Regions from separate parts of the Streptomyces sp. NPDC026301 genome, predicted to be linked through region 1. Evidence: riboswitches for the same ligand, from Rfam matches in the RefSeq annotation. Region 1 holds a riboswitch; the other holds the start of a gene.
The links. A riboswitch is a leader RNA that binds a small molecule or an ion and turns the genes downstream of it on or off. The one in region 1 is predicted to bind cyclic di-AMP.

Region 2: linked by a shared signal. The riboswitch ahead of ACZ4MH_RS26795 (M23 family metallopeptidase) and the one ahead of ACZ4MH_RS15440 (transglycosylase family protein) in region 1 are both predicted to bind cyclic di-AMP.

Annotation. Positions count from the first base shown of each region.
Region 1 covers NZ_JBVHPN010000008.1:26,927-34,692, forward strand. The annotation lists gene ACZ4MH_RS15420 (Ppx/GppA phosphatase family protein) at 173-1,114, opposite strand; gene ACZ4MH_RS15425 (DUF501 domain-containing protein) at 1,111-1,656, opposite strand; gene ACZ4MH_RS15430 (FtsB family cell division protein) at 1,700-2,089, opposite strand; gene eno (phosphopyruvate hydratase) at 2,207-3,487, opposite strand; gene ACZ4MH_RS15440 (transglycosylase family protein) at 3,827-4,516, opposite strand; cyclic di-AMP (ydaO/yuaA leader) riboswitch at 4,520-4,687, opposite strand; gene ACZ4MH_RS15445 (transglycosylase family protein) at 4,963-5,916, opposite strand; gene ACZ4MH_RS15450 (cytochrome P450 family protein) at 6,235-7,623, opposite strand.
Region 2 covers NZ_JBVHPN010000017.1:17,994-25,759, forward strand. The annotation lists gene ACZ4MH_RS26770 (PrsW family intramembrane metalloprotease) at 1-595, shown strand, start outside; gene ACZ4MH_RS26775 (YDG/SRA domain-containing protein) at 625-1,572, opposite strand; gene ACZ4MH_RS26780 (hypothetical protein) at 1,712-2,011, shown strand; gene ACZ4MH_RS26785 (aldo/keto reductase) at 2,093-3,085, opposite strand; gene ACZ4MH_RS26790 (VOC family protein) at 3,165-3,596, opposite strand; gene ACZ4MH_RS26795 (M23 family metallopeptidase) at 4,066-5,244, opposite strand; cyclic di-AMP (ydaO/yuaA leader) riboswitch at 5,256-5,398, opposite strand; gene ACZ4MH_RS26800 (DUF2332 domain-containing protein) at 5,674-6,723, shown strand; gene ACZ4MH_RS26805 (PP2C family protein-serine/threonine phosphatase) at 6,703-7,766, opposite strand, start outside.

The DNA of each region.
Region 1 (7,766 bases):
TGAGCCCCGTACGGCGTCCCGGCGGACGGTTTGTTGGCCCAACGGGCCCTTTTTTCATGTGAAGAGTTTCACGAACTTTCTCGGCGACACGTCGCGAAGGGGCCCCGGAACGCGGGATTCGCACGCTCCGAGGCCCCTCCCGGGCACCTCTCAGAGGCCGTCAACGGCCCTCTCAGGCGAGGCTCCAGCCGATCCCGTCCAGGATGTCGTGCTCCGAGACGACGACCTCCTGAGCGCCCGTACGCTCCATGATCGAAAGCAGTACGAGGGCGCCCGCGGCGATCACGTCCACCCGGCCCGGGTGCATCACCGGGATCGCCGCGCGCTCGTCGTGCGTGGAGCCCAGCAGCGACTCGGTGATCTCCCGGACCTCGGCCAGCGGGATCCGCGAGTGGTGGATGGCGGCCGAGTCGTACTCCTCCAGGCCCAGCGCGATCGCGGCCACCGTGGTCACCGAGCCGGCCAGCCCCACCAGCGTGCGCGCCTCGCCCAGCGGGACGCTCTCGGCGGCCTGGTCCAGCGCCGCGGCGACGTCCGCCTTTATGGCGGTGATCTGGTCCGGCGTCGGCGGGTCGGTGACCTCGCCGTCGTGCACGAGGTGCCGCTCGGTCATCCGCACACAGCCGATGTCGACGGAGCGGGCGGCCCGCACGTCTTCGTCGCCCAGTACGAACTCGGTCGAGCCACCGCCGATGTCCACGACCAGGTACGGCTTGGTCAGGTCCTCGCGGCCCTTCAGCTCCTTCGTCGCGCCCGTGAAGGAGAACTCCGCCTCCTGGTCGCCGGTGATCACCTCGGGCTCGACGCCCAGGATGTCCACCACGCCGCGCACGAAGTCGTCGCGGTTCTCCGCGTCGCGCGAGGCCGAGGTCGCCACGAAGCGCACCCGCTCGGCGCCCAGCTCCTCGATGACGGCGGCGTACTCACGGCAGGCCGCGAAGGTCCGCTCCAGCGCCTCCGGGGCCAGCCGACCGGTACGGTCCACGCCCTGGCCGAGCCGGACGATCTTCATCCGCCGGTCCAGGTCCTTCAGCTCGCCCGTCTCCGGGTCGGCGTCCGCCACGAGCAGGCGGATGGAGTTCGTACCGCAGTCGATGGCCGCGACCCGGGTCACTTGGCGTCTCCTTCGTCGTCGCCGGCGCCGCACGGGCTCACGCACGGCCCCTTCTTCCACCACTCCGGCAGCATGGCGATGGCCTCGTCGCCCAGCGGGTTGACGCCGGGACCGGCCGCCAGCGAGTGGCCGACCAGGACGTGCAGGCACTTCACCCGGTCCGGCATGCCGCCGGCGCTCGGGAAGCCCTGCAGCACCTCGATGGCGTCCCGGCGGCGGATGTAGTCCTCGTGCGCCGCGCGGTAGGCGGCGGCGAGCTCCGGGTCGGTGGCCAGCCGCTCGCTCATCTCCTTCATCACGCCGTTCGCCTCCAGCGTGCCGATCGCGGAGGCCGCGCGCGGGCAGGTGAGGTAGTACAGCGTGGGGAAGGGCGTGCCGTCCTCCAGGCGCGGGGCCGTCTCGACGACGTCGGGGTTGCCGCAGGGGCAGCGGTGCGCGATGGCGCGCAGGCCGCGCGGCGGGCGGCCCAGCTGCTCCCGGAACGCCGCGACGTCCGCGTCGGTGGGCTCGGTGGGCTCGGTCTGGGGAGGCGGCGTGTCCATGCAGGCTTCTCTTGTCGTCAGGGTTGAACGGTCGGCCGCCCCATCATCCCCCGGCGGCCCTGTGGCGCGCGTCGGCGGAGTCCAGGCCGGACCAGATGGCTTCGTACCAGGGGCGCTGCACGGCACTCCGGCCGGCCTGCGGCCGGCTCGCGCCGGTGCCGTCCACGACGGTGTAACCGGTCTCGCCCGGCAGCACGTAGTGCAGGTGGCGGCGGGCCTGCTGGCGTACGTAGGCGGGGTCCTGCCAGCGGGCCTTCTCCTGGCGCAGCCGCTGCACCGCCTCCCGGGCCGTCTCGGCCTCACGGCGCTGATCGGCGATGTCCGAGCGCTGGGAGACGTACGCCCTTATCGGATACGCGAGGGCCACGACCAGCGAGCACAGCACGAGCACGAGGAGCGCGGCGCGCCCGGTGAGCCGGCTGCGGCGGAACACGGTGGCCTCCCCTGGGTGGCTGCGTACGCGACGGCGTACGTACGTCCCCGGCAACGGTACGGGACCGCTGCCGGGGACGTACGGAGGTGGGGACCATCAGCCCCCGTAGGCCAGAACTCAGCCCTTGAAACGCGGGAAGGCGCTGCGGCCCGCGTACACCGCCGCGTCGTCGAGGATCTCCTCGATGCGCAGCAGCTGGTTGTACTTGGCCACGCGCTCGGAGCGGGCCGGGGCGCCGGTCTTGATCTGGCCGCAGTTGGTGGCGACGGCCAGGTCGGCGATGGTGACGTCCTCGGTCTCGCCGGAGCGGTGCGACATCATGCACTTGAAGCCGTTGCGCTGGGCCAGCTCGACGGCGTCCAGGGTCTCGGTCAGCGAACCGATCTGGTTGACCTTGACCAGGAGGGCGTTGGCCGAGTTCTCCTCGATGCCGCGGGCCAGGCGCTCGGGGTTGGTGACGAACAGGTCGTCGCCCACCAGCTGCACCTTGGTGCCGAGCTTCTCGGTGATGACGTTCCAGCCGGCCCAGTCGTCCTCGAAGAGCGGGTCCTCGATGGAGACGAGCGGGTACGAGGCGACGAGCTCCTCGTAGTACTCGGTCATCTCGGCGGCCGAGCGGCTCTTGCCCTCGAACTCGTACACGCCGTCCTTGTAGAACTCGGAGGCGGCGACGTCCAGCGCCAGCGCGATGTCCTGGCCGGGGGCGTAGCCGGCCTCCGTGATGGCCTCCAGGATGAGGTCGAGGGCCTCACGGTTGGAGCCGAGGTTCGGGGCGAAGCCGCCCTCGTCGCCCAGGCCGGTGGCCAGGCCCTTGTTCTTCAGGACCTTCTTGAGGGTGTGGTAGACCTCGGCGCCCCAGCGCAGCGCCTCGGAGAAGGACTCCGCGCCGATCGGGGCGATCATGAACTCCTGGATGTCCACGTTGGAGTCGGCGTGCGAGCCGCCGTTCAGGATGTTCATCATCGGGACGGGCAGGACGTGCGCGTTCGGGCCACCGAGGTAGCGGAACAGCGGCAGGTCGCTGGCCTCGGACGCGGCGTGCGCGACGGCCAGCGAGACGCCCAGGATCGCGTTGGCGCCCAGGGAGCCCTTGTTGTCGGTGGCGTCCAGGTCGAACATCGCCTGGTCGATGAGGCGCTGCTCGGTGGCGTCGTAGCCGACCAGCTCGGGGCCGATCTGCTCGATGACGGCCAGCACGGCCTTCTCGACGCCCTTGCCGAGGTAACGGTTCGGGTCGCCGTCACGCAGCTCGATGGCCTCGAAGGCGCCGGTGGAGGCGCCCGACGGCACGGCCGCGCGGCCGGTGCTGCCGTCGTCGAGGCCGACCTCGACCTCGACCGTGGGGTTGCCTCGCGAGTCGAGGATCTCGCGAGCTACGACGACGTCGATCGACGGCACGTTGTCTCCTTCGTGGGTTTCTGGAGTTCTGCAGCACGAGCCTAACGGCCCACGGCTCCTACGCCTGCCCCTAGCCCCGTCTGTGAGACGAAAAAGGACCCAAAGGCCCGCAATACGGGAGGTAGCGTCCGCATTTTGTAGCGGACGTACCGGGCAAAACGGTCCGTACGCATCTGAGCGGCGGCCCGCCCGGATGCCGGTGCACTGCCCCGCCGCGCCAACGCGAAAGCCCCGCCGTGGCGCGCTCGGGGGGACGCGTCGCGGCGGGGCGGTCTCACGGGGCGGCTCTCACGCCTGCCGGGTACCGGCTCGGACGTTGAGGTGCCGGCCTGTACCGGCTCAGACGTTGAGCTTCTGGCCGGGGAAGATCAGGTTCGGGTTGCCGCCGACGACCGACTTGTTCTTCGCGTAGACGGTCTTCCAGTCGGCGCCGTGCGCCTTGGCGATCTTGCCCAGGGTGTCGCCGGACTTCACGGTGTAGTTGCCGTGGCCGGTCACCGGCTTCGGGTCGGCCTTGGGCTGCACGGGCTGCGGCTGCGGCGCGGCCTGCTGCTTCGGGGCCTGCTGCTGCGGCGCGGCCTGCTGCTTCGGCGCCTCCTGCTTCGGGGCGGCCTGCTGCTGGACCTGGCCGGAGCCACCGGTGTTCACCTGCGCGGACGGGCCACCGGCGGTCAGGCCGCCGGCACCGGCGCAGCCCCAGGCACCCGGGCCCTGCATGGCGAGCAGCTTCTCGGCGGTGGCGATCTGCTGGTCCTTGGTGGCCAGGTCGGCGCGCGGGGCGTACTTGGTGCCACCCGCGGCGGCCCAGGAGCTGTTGTTGAACTGCAGGCCGCCGTAGTAGCCGTTGCCGGTGTTGATCGACCAGTTGCCACCGGACTCGCACTGGGCGACCTTGTCCCAGGTGGCGACCGAGGCGGCGTTGGCGGAACCGGCGGCCATCAGCGGGACGGCCACGGCGGCGCCTGCGACACCGGCGAGCGTGGCGACACGGACGGCCTTCGAGGGGCGGCGGTGCTTGCCCTTGAGCATGTTGTTCTCCCTCACCGACGCCTGCGAGGTGAGCTGTCGGGTTCGGGCTGTGAGTGGCCCGGCCGGATGCGCTGTCGCACATCCGGCTTCACCCCAAGCCGGCCGCTGCGTTTCCGCTGCGTACGGCACTTACCTTGGGTCCCCCGCTCCTGCCTACGGCGCTTGCGCGACGGTTGTCCGACCGATCACCGGCAGGATTCGGCGAATGATCGGCGGGCTCGCTTGGTGCGAGCGGTGAAGAACGTAAACACACACCCCTCGGCGGTTCAAACCACCTTTTCGCAGGACACTTTGCGGTTTTCGATCACCGGTGGCATCCGTTTGCGCAGGTCGAACACGGTATGGAAAGAACGGACAGGGCGGACGGAATACCTCGGGACGAGACCCATGTCTCACTTTCCCCAAATGGGGGCAACCATCCCGCACTTACGCCGTGCGGCCCGCGGTCACTGGCCGAGGTCGAGGCGCTGACCTGGCTGAATAAGGTCCGGATCAGCTCCGACGACACCCTCGTTGGCGTCGTAGAGGCCGGCCCACCCCTCGGCCAGCCCGTGCTCCTCCGCGATCGCGGAGAGGCTGTCGCCCGGCCGCACTGTGTACACGCCGTCGCCCTCCCCGGTACCGCGGTGGGCGTCACCGCCGCGCGAGGCGTGCCGCCCCTCGGGACGCCCGTCCTTGCCGTCGTCGGTACCGCCGCGGTGCCGGCCGGTACCGGGCGCGGAGGCGCCGCCGTCGGACGACGCGGGCGGCTCGGTGGCCCCCTCGGAGGGCTGCGCGGAGTCCGAGGGCTCGGTCGACGGAGCGGTCGACGGGTCGGTGGTGGGGTCGGCCGACGGGTCGGCGGTGGGCTGCTCGGAGGCGCCTTCGGAGGGCCGCGCGTCACCGGAGTCCGTGCCGTCGCCGGACGGCGTGGCGGAGGGCGTGGCCGACGGCTCGTCGGTGGCACCATCCGTGGCGCCGTCCGTGGCGCCGCCCGACGGCTGGGTGTCGCCGGAGTCGCTGCCGCTCGCGGAGCCGTCGTCGGAGGGCTGCGGCGCGGGCGTCTGCGTGCTGCCCGGGTCCACGTCGGGTATCAGCCCGTCCAGGTCGAGGCCGGCGTTCACCGAGCAGCTGGGCCAGGCATCCGGGCCGCGGTCGTTCAGTACCGACTCGGCGACCGCGATCTGCTGGGCGCGGCTGGCCAGGTCCGGACGCTCGGCGTAGGACTCGCCGCCGTAGTCCTTCCACATCTGCAGGGTCAGCTGCAGCCCGCCGTAGTAGCCGTTGCCGGAGTTGGCGCTCCAGGTGCCGCCGCTCTCGCACAGCGCGACGCGGTCCCAGGTGGCGGTGTCGGCGGCCTGGGCCCCGCCCGCCGTCAGCAGCGGCAGGGCCAGCCCGGCCCCCGTGACGGAGGCCGCCACCAGGAGGGCGGGAGCCTGACGGGGGCGGCGGTGTCTACCGTTGCCGGAGCGCATGCGAGTGCCTTTCGAGCGGCGGCTTGAGTTGTCGCACGCAAGGTAGCGGGGGCCCGGTCCGGTCTCAACCCGGTGTAGCGGAGATCACGCGTAGATCACGCTGCTGACGCCAGGTCAGTTCGTCTCGACCCGGGCACCCTTGGCGCATTCCGGTACGTCCGCGATTTCCCGTTCTGACGGGCCGTCGGAAGCGGGCGCCCGCCCCGCCCGGGACGATGCGCTATGCGCCTTTTGCGCGCCGGACGGCACGCCCTCCGGAACGACTTACTCCGCGCTTTCCGGAATAGCCGGATCCGCGTCTTGCGGAGCGATCGATTCCGGGCCTTGCGGGGTGGCTGGCTCCGCGCCTCTCGGGGTGGTCGGCTCCGCGCTTCCCCGTACGTCCGCCGCGCCCTCCGGCGTGAACTCCACCGGCAGCGCCCGCAGCCCGCGCATGATGAGGCCGCCGCGCCACCGCAGGTCATCGGGGGCGGCGGCCAGCCGGAGGTCGGGCAGCCGGGTCAGCAGGGTCGCCAGCGCGGCACGGCCTTCGAGGCGGGCGAGTGGCGCGCCCAGGCAGTAGTGGATGCCGTGCCCGTACCCGAGATGCTGGTTGTCGCGGCGCCCGAGATCCAGGGTGTCCGGCTCCTCGAACCGCTCCGGATCCCGGTCGGCGGCCGCCAGTACCACCAGTACCGGGTCCCCCGCGGCAATCGACTGCCCGCCGATCGTCAGCTGCTGCGTCGCGAACCGCCAGGTCGCCAGCTCCACCGGACCGTCATAGCGCAGCAGTTCCTCGATGCCGGTCGCGAGCAGCTCCTCGTCGCCCGCGGCCAGCGCGGCCTGCAGCCGCGCCCGCTGCTCCGGGTTGCGCAGCAGCGCGTACGTACCGTTCCCGATCAGATTGACCGTCGTCTCGAACCCGGCGAACAGGAGGATGAAGGCCATCGCCGCGGCTTCGTTCTCGGTGAGGTGCTCGCCGTGGTCGGAGGCGCGGATAAGGGCCGAGATCAGGTCCTCGTCCTCGGACTCCACCGCCGCCAGCGACTCCCGCTTGCGGTGGATCAGATCGGCCAGATATGCCCGCATCTTCTTCACCGACCGGGCGACCCCGCCCCGCGGCCCGCCGCCGTGCCGGATCATCATCCCGGCCCAGTCCCGGAAGTCGTCCTGGTCCTCGCGCGGCACGCCCAGCAGGTCGCAGATCGCGTAGATGGGGAGCGGGAAGGCGAACTCGTGGATGAGGTCGGCCTCGCCGCGCCCGGCGAAGCCGTCGATCAGCTGGTCGGTCAGCTCCTGTACGCGCGGCGCGAAGCGCGCCACCGTACGCGGCGTGAACGCCTTGGAGACGAGGCGGCGCAACCGGGTGTGGTCCGGCGGGTCGATGTTGAGCAGGTGCGTCATCAGGTTCGCGCTGCGCTCGCCGGGGATGCCGACCTTGCCCTTGCCGTGCGCGGCCTCGCTGTGGTGCTGGGGGTTCTTGGAGAGCCGCGGGTCGGCCAGCGCCTCGCGCGCGTCCGCGTACCGGGTGACCAGCCACGCCTCGACCCCGCTGGGCAGTTCCGTCCTGCGCACCGGCGCGTGCTCCCGCATCCAGGCGTACGCGGGGTACGGATCGGCGGCGAACTCCCAGGTGAAGAGTTCAGGGCAGGCGGAAGCGGTGGTGTCGTGCACCCCTCGACCGTAACCGGTTTTCCACAGGGCCCGGTCACTGTCAGTGGCGGGCAGTAGCGTCTGTGAGAGTGCGGTGGAGGTGGGGGAGGGGGCTTTCGCCGTTGTCCTCGATGGTTTGTGGGCGGGGAGTCTCCGAGTCTCTG
Region 2 (7,766 bases), on a different contig from region 1:
CGTCATCATGTCGCCGTTCGCGCACCCGCTCTTCACGGTCCTCACCGGCCTGTCCTTCGGCATAGCTGCGACCCATTACCCCCACCACCGCTCGCTGCGCCTGGCGCTCCCCGCCCTCGGCCTCACGACGGCGATCCTGCTCCACTCCATATGGAACAGCGCCTCGTCCCTCGGCAGCTTCGGGTTCCTGGCCGTCTACGGGCTCTTCATGGTCCCGGTCTTCGCCGCTCTCTCCTGCCTCGCCGTCTGGTCCCGCCGCCAGGAGCTGCTCTCCTTGCGCACGTACCTCCCCCCGTACGCGGCCGCCGGCTGGCTCACCCCGACCGACCCGCTCACCCTCTCCTCCCTCAGGACGCGCGCCCTCGCCCGCTCGATAGCCCGCCGCACCCACGGCCCGGCCGCCGCCCGCGCCGTAACGGAATACGCCGCCCTGGCCACCTCCCTCGCCTTCCTCCGCCGCCGCGCCCACCGCACGGGCCCCACCCCCGACTTCCACACCCGCGAACGCGCCCTCCTCCACCACCTCTGGCAAACCAAACCCCTAGCCCACCCAGCCCTCACCCACGCCCACCAGCACATCCACCGTCCCCACTGATGGGCCCTCTGATTGCACGACAGCGCGCGCTATGACGCGGAAAGCTTCTTGTCCCACCACTTCCGGTGGTACTCGGTGTAGTCCGTGCCAATGTTGTGTTCAGGGAATCGGGTGAGCTCAGGGAAGACCGCACCCGGTTGCAAGACAGCCCCTCGTTCCACAACACGCCAGTCATCGGAAATGTAGATGGCGCCCTTATCGAGACGCACGTGACAGTTGGCGCAGAGACAGAGGACGTTCTGCTCTACGTCGGGTCCACGATGCAGCTTCCCCAGCGGGCGAATGTGGGCCCCTTCGCTGTACGCCTTGCCATCGCCGCCCACCAGGCGGAAGCCACACACCTGGCATTCGTGGTCGTACATGCCCTTCACTCGCCGTACGACCGCGGTGTCCCGCACGATGCGCTGCACGGTCGTCGTACGCGTTTCGGGGAACTTCTCTTCCGCGTCGAAGTCAAAGAGCGCGGCGATCTTCTGCTCGGGCTCCGTAAGCTCCTGCTTCGAGTCCGTCAGGCGATGCAGATCGAACTGGCAGATCTGCCACCCAGACTTCCCTTCCACCATGCGGATGTCTGTGATTCCGTAAAGGCCGTCATAGCGGTAGCCGTTCTTCGGCGAGTACCGCTTATCGCCTTCATGCCCGCGGATGATGCGGATGGGGTGACCACGCTCGTAGCTCAGCTTCAACGCCGCATTGGTCTGCTGCTCCCAGTCCTGGTCAGCAACTTGATTCTTCTTGGAGTCGTTCCGACCGCCAGCACCGGTGTAGCGGATCCAGTGCCAGTGATCTTCGTCGTCTTCGTATCCACCGTTGAGGACGATCGCATTTGCCACCCGTTGGCCGTCCGAGTCCTTGTTGGTGGAAATCCCCGCCTGATTCTGCGAGTGCAGATTCGCCGCCTTTACGGCATCCCTGCTCTCGAAGGAGGAGCCTGGGATCGCCCCGTCCACATGCCCAATGAACGTTTCATTCGCCATCGACCCATCGTGGCAACCTTTGATCACTTTCGATCGAACCTAGACGCAAAGTGATGGGCGTCACTCAACCCCCTCGCTGCCGTCAAGGCGCTTAGTCATAAGGTCGATTGAAAGATCCCTTGATGTGGAGGTTGTCGTGATGGCTCGGGTTCCGGCGGGTGTGGTGGCGGCTGCGGGGCTGGTCGCGGGGTATGGGGTGGCTCGATGGACCAAGAAGCGGCCGCTTGGTGGGGTGGCGTTGGCGGCGGCCGGGGCTGTGGCTGCTCGGGAGTGGCAGCGGAAGGGTGGGAACGGGACGGCGGCGGCGTTGAGCGGGCTGTATGTCGCGGCGTTCGCCGGGTCGCATCCGTTGGCGAAGAAGGTGGGGGCCTGGCCGTCGGTGTTCGCGGTGGCGGGGGCCGTGGCGGCGGCTTCGTGGGTGGTCGTCGACCGGAAGTGAGCATGGGGGAGGGAGAAGACGAGGGCGGCTGCGTACTACCCGTACGCAGCCGCCCTTGGTGTGTAGCGCGGGTCTCGTGGACTACGCCGAGGCGTCCGTCAGGAGGGTGAGGTCCTCGTGGGTGAGGGGGAGGGTGCCGAGGGCCAGGAGGGCCGGGAGCTGGGCGACCGTGCGGGCGCTGGCGATCGGGGCCGTGACGGTGGGCTGGGCGGCGAGCCAGGCGAGGGCGACGGTGGCCTGTTCGGCGTCGTGGCGGGCCGCGACCTCGTCCAGGGCGGCCAGGACGCGGCGGCCGCGCTCGGTGGCGAGGTGTGCGGCGGCCTTGCCGGAGCGGGCGCTGTCCACGTCGGTGCCCGGACGGTACTTGCCGGTCAGGAAGCCGGAGGCAAGGCCGTAGTACGGCATGGCGCCCAGACCGTGGCGGGCGGCGATGTCGCGCAGCGGGCCCTCGTACGTGTCGCGGGAGACGAGGTTGTAGTGCGGCTGGAGGGCGACGTACTTGGCCAGGCCCTCGCGTTCGGAGAATTCGAGTGAGGCCTGGAGCCGCTCGGGCGAGATGTTGGAGGCGCCGATCTCGCGGACCTTGCCGGCCTTCACCAGGTCGTCGAGGGTGGAGATGATCTCGGAGACCTCGACGGACTCGTCGTCGTAGTGGGTGTAGTAGAGGTCGATGTGATCGGTGCGGAGGCGGGTCAGGGACTCGTCGACGGCCGCCTTGATGTTGGCGGCGGACAGGCCCTTGCGGTCGGGGAGGGCGCCGACCTTCGTGGCGATGACGAGGTCGGAGCGGTTGCCGCGGGCGGTGTGCCAGTCGCCGATGATCGTCTCGGATTCGCCGCCCTTGTTGCCGGGGGCGAAGACGGAGTAGGCGTCGGCCGTGTCGATGAAGTTGCCGCCGGCCCCGGTGAACGCGTCCAGCACCTCGAAGGACGTCGCCACGTCGGCGGTCCAGCCGAAGACGTTGCCGCCGAGGGAGAGGGGGGAGACCGTGAGCGAGCCCAGGGGCTTGGTGGCGGCGACGGGGACGGGGCCGTGGCCGGGCGTGGGGGCGGAAGAAGCGGAAGACGTGGACATGTGAGCGTCAGCGGGGTTGGGAGGCGGAGTTATTCCGGGACGTGACGGGGCGTCACTCGAATGCCGACTGCCTGCCGCCCTAGCGGTTACTGAGCGGGGACGGTGCCTCCTGGACCGTCCAGCCGTTGCCGTCGGGGTCCTTGAAGAACATGAAGGAGTTCCACGTCTCGCCGCGGCCTTCGGCCCAGCCCTCGGCGCCGAGATGCTGTACCGGACCGACCTCCACCCCGCGCCGTACCAGCTCCGCGTGGGCCGCTTCGATGTCCACCACGCACAGCTGCAGGCCCTGGAGCGAGCCCGGGGCCATGGCGGACTGGCCGGGTGCCGGCGGCAGGCCCTGGATGAGGGCGATCGAGCAGCGCGAACCGGGCGGGGTCAGCTGGATGATCCGTACCCCTTCGGCGACTTGCGAGTCCACGTCGGCCTTGAAGCCGCACTGTTCTTCGTAGAAGCGCTTCGCACGGTCCTGGTCGGTGACGGGGACGGTGACAACTTCGAGGGTCCACTCCACTGGGGCCGTCCTTGGCTCGGCGCCGTTCTTCTTGGGGCGCGGTGGCGGGGGCCCGTTCATTCTGCGGGAGCGGGATGGGTTGCGCTCGCCGGACGGCCGAAGATACGCCCGGCGGCCCGATGGCCCCCGCGGTGTGCGGGTGGCCATCAGGGCCGCCGTGGTGTGCGGGCCCGCGCTACGCGGAGACCCGGCCGTCGGCCACCGCCTCTCCCCTCCTGCTAGTACGCCCGGTTCCCGGTCGCGGCGGAGCGGGGCGCACGAGGCGGCGGCGACGGCGGACAAGTGCCCCGGACGGGCGGACGGAAGCCCGGCGGGCGGAGGATGGCCCGAAGGCGCGCCCGAAGACGACCCCGAAGGCGACCCCGGAGAGCGGGCGTTCTCAGACCTTCACGCCATCGTCGTCATCAGACGTCGTCATCAGACGTCGTCGTCAGGCGTCGTCGTCAGGCGTCGTCGTCAGGCGTCGTCGTCAGACCTTCAGCCCGTGGTCGCGCAGCCACGGCATCGGGTCGACCGGCGTGTCCGGGCTCGGGCGGACCTCCAGGTGGAGGTGCGGGCCCGTGACATTGCCAGTGGCGCCGACCCGGCCGATGACGTCGCCGGCGTTCACCTTGCCCGAGGTCTTCACCATCGAGGAGAGGTGGCAGTACCAGAGCTCGGTGCCGTCGTCGAGGGTGACGACGATGCGGTAGCCGTACGAGCCCGCCCAGCCGGCCTGCGTGATCGTGCCGCCGTGCACGGCCTTGGCCGGGGTACCGGTCGGGGCGGCGAAGTCCAGCCCTGTGTGGTCGGCGGCCCAGCGGTCGCCGCCCTGTCCGAAGGTGGCGGTGATGGTGAAAGAGGAGACCGGGAGGGTGTAGCTCTTGGCCAGTTCGGCGAGCTCGGCGGCGCGGGCGGCGGCCGCCTTCTTGCGCGCCTCTTCCTCGGCCTTGGCCTTGGCTTCCGCCGCGGCCTTCTTCTTCGCGCTCTCGGCGTGCTTCTGGCGCTCGGCCGCGTCCGCCTCGGCCTGCTGGACCGCGGCCTGTTCGGCGGTCTCGCGGGCCTCCTGGTCGGCGGAGCTCTGCGCCTGTTCGGCCTGCTCCAGGATGCGGGCGCGGAGCGCCTCGCCGCCGCCCTGCGCGGACTCGCCGCCGCCCGCCCGGGTGAACGGGCCGCCCTGCGCACCGTCCGCGCCCGTACCGGAGGAGTCGTGGGAGACCAGACCGCCGATGCCCGGCAGGCTCTCCGCCGCGGGGAGTTTCTCGGATACGTGTTCGGCCATGCTGCCCAGGTCGGGCATGGATATGGAGACCTGCGGCTTGCCCTGCGCGGAGGCCATGCCGCCCGCGCCGACCGCCGCGATGACGCCGACGCCCAGGACCGTACTGCTGCGGGCGAGGCCGCCGCCGCGCTGCTTGGCCACGCGGTGCCGGCCGCGTACGGGGCGTACGGACTCCTCGGTGGGGTTCCACTCCTCCCACGGGCCGCCCGCCGCACCCGGATCGCTCACGGCGGGGAAGGTGGCGGTGTCGGCGGGCGCCGGCTCGGCGTGCGTCCTGGGGGACTCGTGGGTGCCGTGCGCCGCGTACGCATCGTGGGTGCGGTACGAGTCGTGCGCGAGGTGCGGGGACCCGGGAGACGGGTCGGGGGCAGGCTTGTTGGACGCCACGGGGGCGCACTCCTTTCCTTCCTTCTCGCCTACCGGGTTAGCTGACGGGTTCGGAGCAGGAAGGTCTCCTACGGGCGGCTCCGGGGGGAGTCGTCCGATTCACCCCAAGGTGGTGGTTCCCCGGTTCCCTGGGCAGGTGGTGCGGTGGTGAAGTGCGCTTATGGGATTCGGCGTCGGCCGCGCGGTGCCGCCTCTTGCGACGGCTGGTCCGACCGCGCTGCGTTATCGGACAGTAATGGACGGGACGGCCGGATTCCAAGCGTTCCCCGGAATCCGTACGCCCGCTGAGCTGGACTTATGCCACCAGTCATGACCAAATGGGGGCGAGTTGACCGGGCATCGGAAACCCGTAGCGGACTGATCGTTTGTCAGTTGTTATGCGGAGGGGTGCGCAGCGATTACGTACAGTGAGAGCAGTAACGTCTGATCATGGTCGTCAACAGCGCGCAGGCAGTGGCGGATCGGTACGCGGAGTTCTCGTGGCAGCAGGCGCGGGGCGAGTCCGAAGCGCATGAGGAGCTGACCGCCCGCATCAGCCAGGACCCGGAATTCTGCGACTTCCTGGGCGCCTCCCTGCCGCCCGGCAACAAGCAGCAGCCCAATCTCCTGCTCGCCGCCGTCCGTTACCTCGACGGCCCGCACGCCGACCAGGGGCCGCGCGGCGACTTCGCGTACCGCACGTGGCGCGAGTGGACGATCCGGCACTGGGACGACGTACGCGACGTCATGATGCGGCGGCTCACGCAGACCAACGAACCCGCGCGCTGCGCCACACTGCTGCCGCTCCTCGCCCGGCTCCCCCAGCCGCTCGCGCTCCTGGAGGTCGGCGCGTCGGCCGGGCTGTGCCTGCACCCGGACCGGTACCGCTATCGCTACGACGACGGACCGGAGTTCGGCGCTCCGGACAGCCCGGTCGTCTTTTCCTGCCGTACGTCCCCGGGCACGCCGGTACCGACCGGGCTGCCCCGGATCGCCTGGCGGGCGGGGATCGACCTGAACCCGCTCGACGTGGCCGACGCCGACGACGTGCGCTGGCTCCAGGCGCTGATCTGGCCCGGGTCGACGCCCGATGCGGCGGAACGTCAGCGGCGTCAGCGCGACGCCATCGAGGCCGTACGGCAGGCACCGCCGGCTCCGCTCGTGCGCGGCGACCTCCTGGACGAGCTGCCCGCGCTGGCCGCGCGGGCGCCGCGCGACGCGACGCTGGTGGTCTTCCACACGGCCGTGCTGACGTATCTGCCGCTGGAGCGCCGCGAGGAGTTCGCCCGGGTCGTACGGTCGGTCCTGGTGGACCGGGCCGGGCACTGGGTCTCCAACGAGCACCACAGCGTGCTGCCGTGGCTGCCCGGACCGCGCCCCGCCGACGCGCACCAGCTCACCCTCGCGCTCGACGGCCACCCGGTCGCCCTCACGGGCCAGCACGGACAGAGCGTGCAGTGGCTGGAGGAGGCACCGTCCCTACCCCTCCGGTCTTCGTAGCGCCAGCAGGGCCATGTCGTCCGCCGTCTCCCCTCCCGTGTGCCGTGCCACGTCGTCCACCAGGGCGTCCAGCAGCGCGTCGGGACCGGTGAACAGCCGGCCGGCCAGCCGGACCGCCGGCTGGTAGAACACGCCCCCGCTGTCCCGCGCCTCGGTCACCCCGTCGGTGAACAGCAGCAGCATCGCGCCGGGCGGGAAATCGGCCTGGTCGGCCCGGTCCGGCCAGCCCGCGACCTCGCTCAGCCCGAGCGGCAGCGCCGGGGCCCGCGGCTCCAGCTCGCGCAGCGTGCCGTCCGCGCACAGCAGCAGCGGCGCCGGATGGCCGCGGTTCAGCACCCGCAGCACGCCGCGATGCTCGGACGGCACCTCGGCGAGCACCGCCGTGGTGAACCCCTCGAACTGGTCCAGCCCCGCCCGCCGGCTCCCCTCGCGCTGCAGCGCCCGCTCCAGCCGCCCCGCCACCGCCTCCAGCGTGGCCTCCTGCTCCGCGGCCTCCCGGAAGGCGCCGATGACGATCACGGCGGCCTCCACCGCCTCCAGGCCCTTGCCCCGCACGTCGCCGACGATGAGCCGTACGCCGTGCGGGGTGTCCTGCACGGCGTACAGATCGCCCCCGATACGGGCATCCGCCTGCGCCGCTTCGTACCGCGCGGCGACGTCGAGCCCGCTGATGCGGTCCGGCGGCAGCGGCAGTACGGCCCGCTGGGCGGCCTCCGCCACGTCGCGCACGGAGGCGAGCCGGGCGTCGGTCATCCGCACGGCCCTGTTGATACCGAGCGCCAGGAGGGCGACGACCAGGACCGTCACCGCTTCGGTGTACGACTCGTAGCCGCCGGTCCGGCCGTGGAAGACGGCCACGCCCAGCTCCGCCAGTACGGACAGGACGCTGACCAGCGCCGTGTTCCGCAGCGAGTACAGCGGCGCGGCGACCAGCGGCGCCGCCGAGAAGAACGGCGCGGCGGTGTACCGGGTCGGCGTCAGGAGGTCGAAGGCCAGCCCGCCGATCAGGAGCACAGCGGGCAGCCAGCAGACCAGCCGGCGGC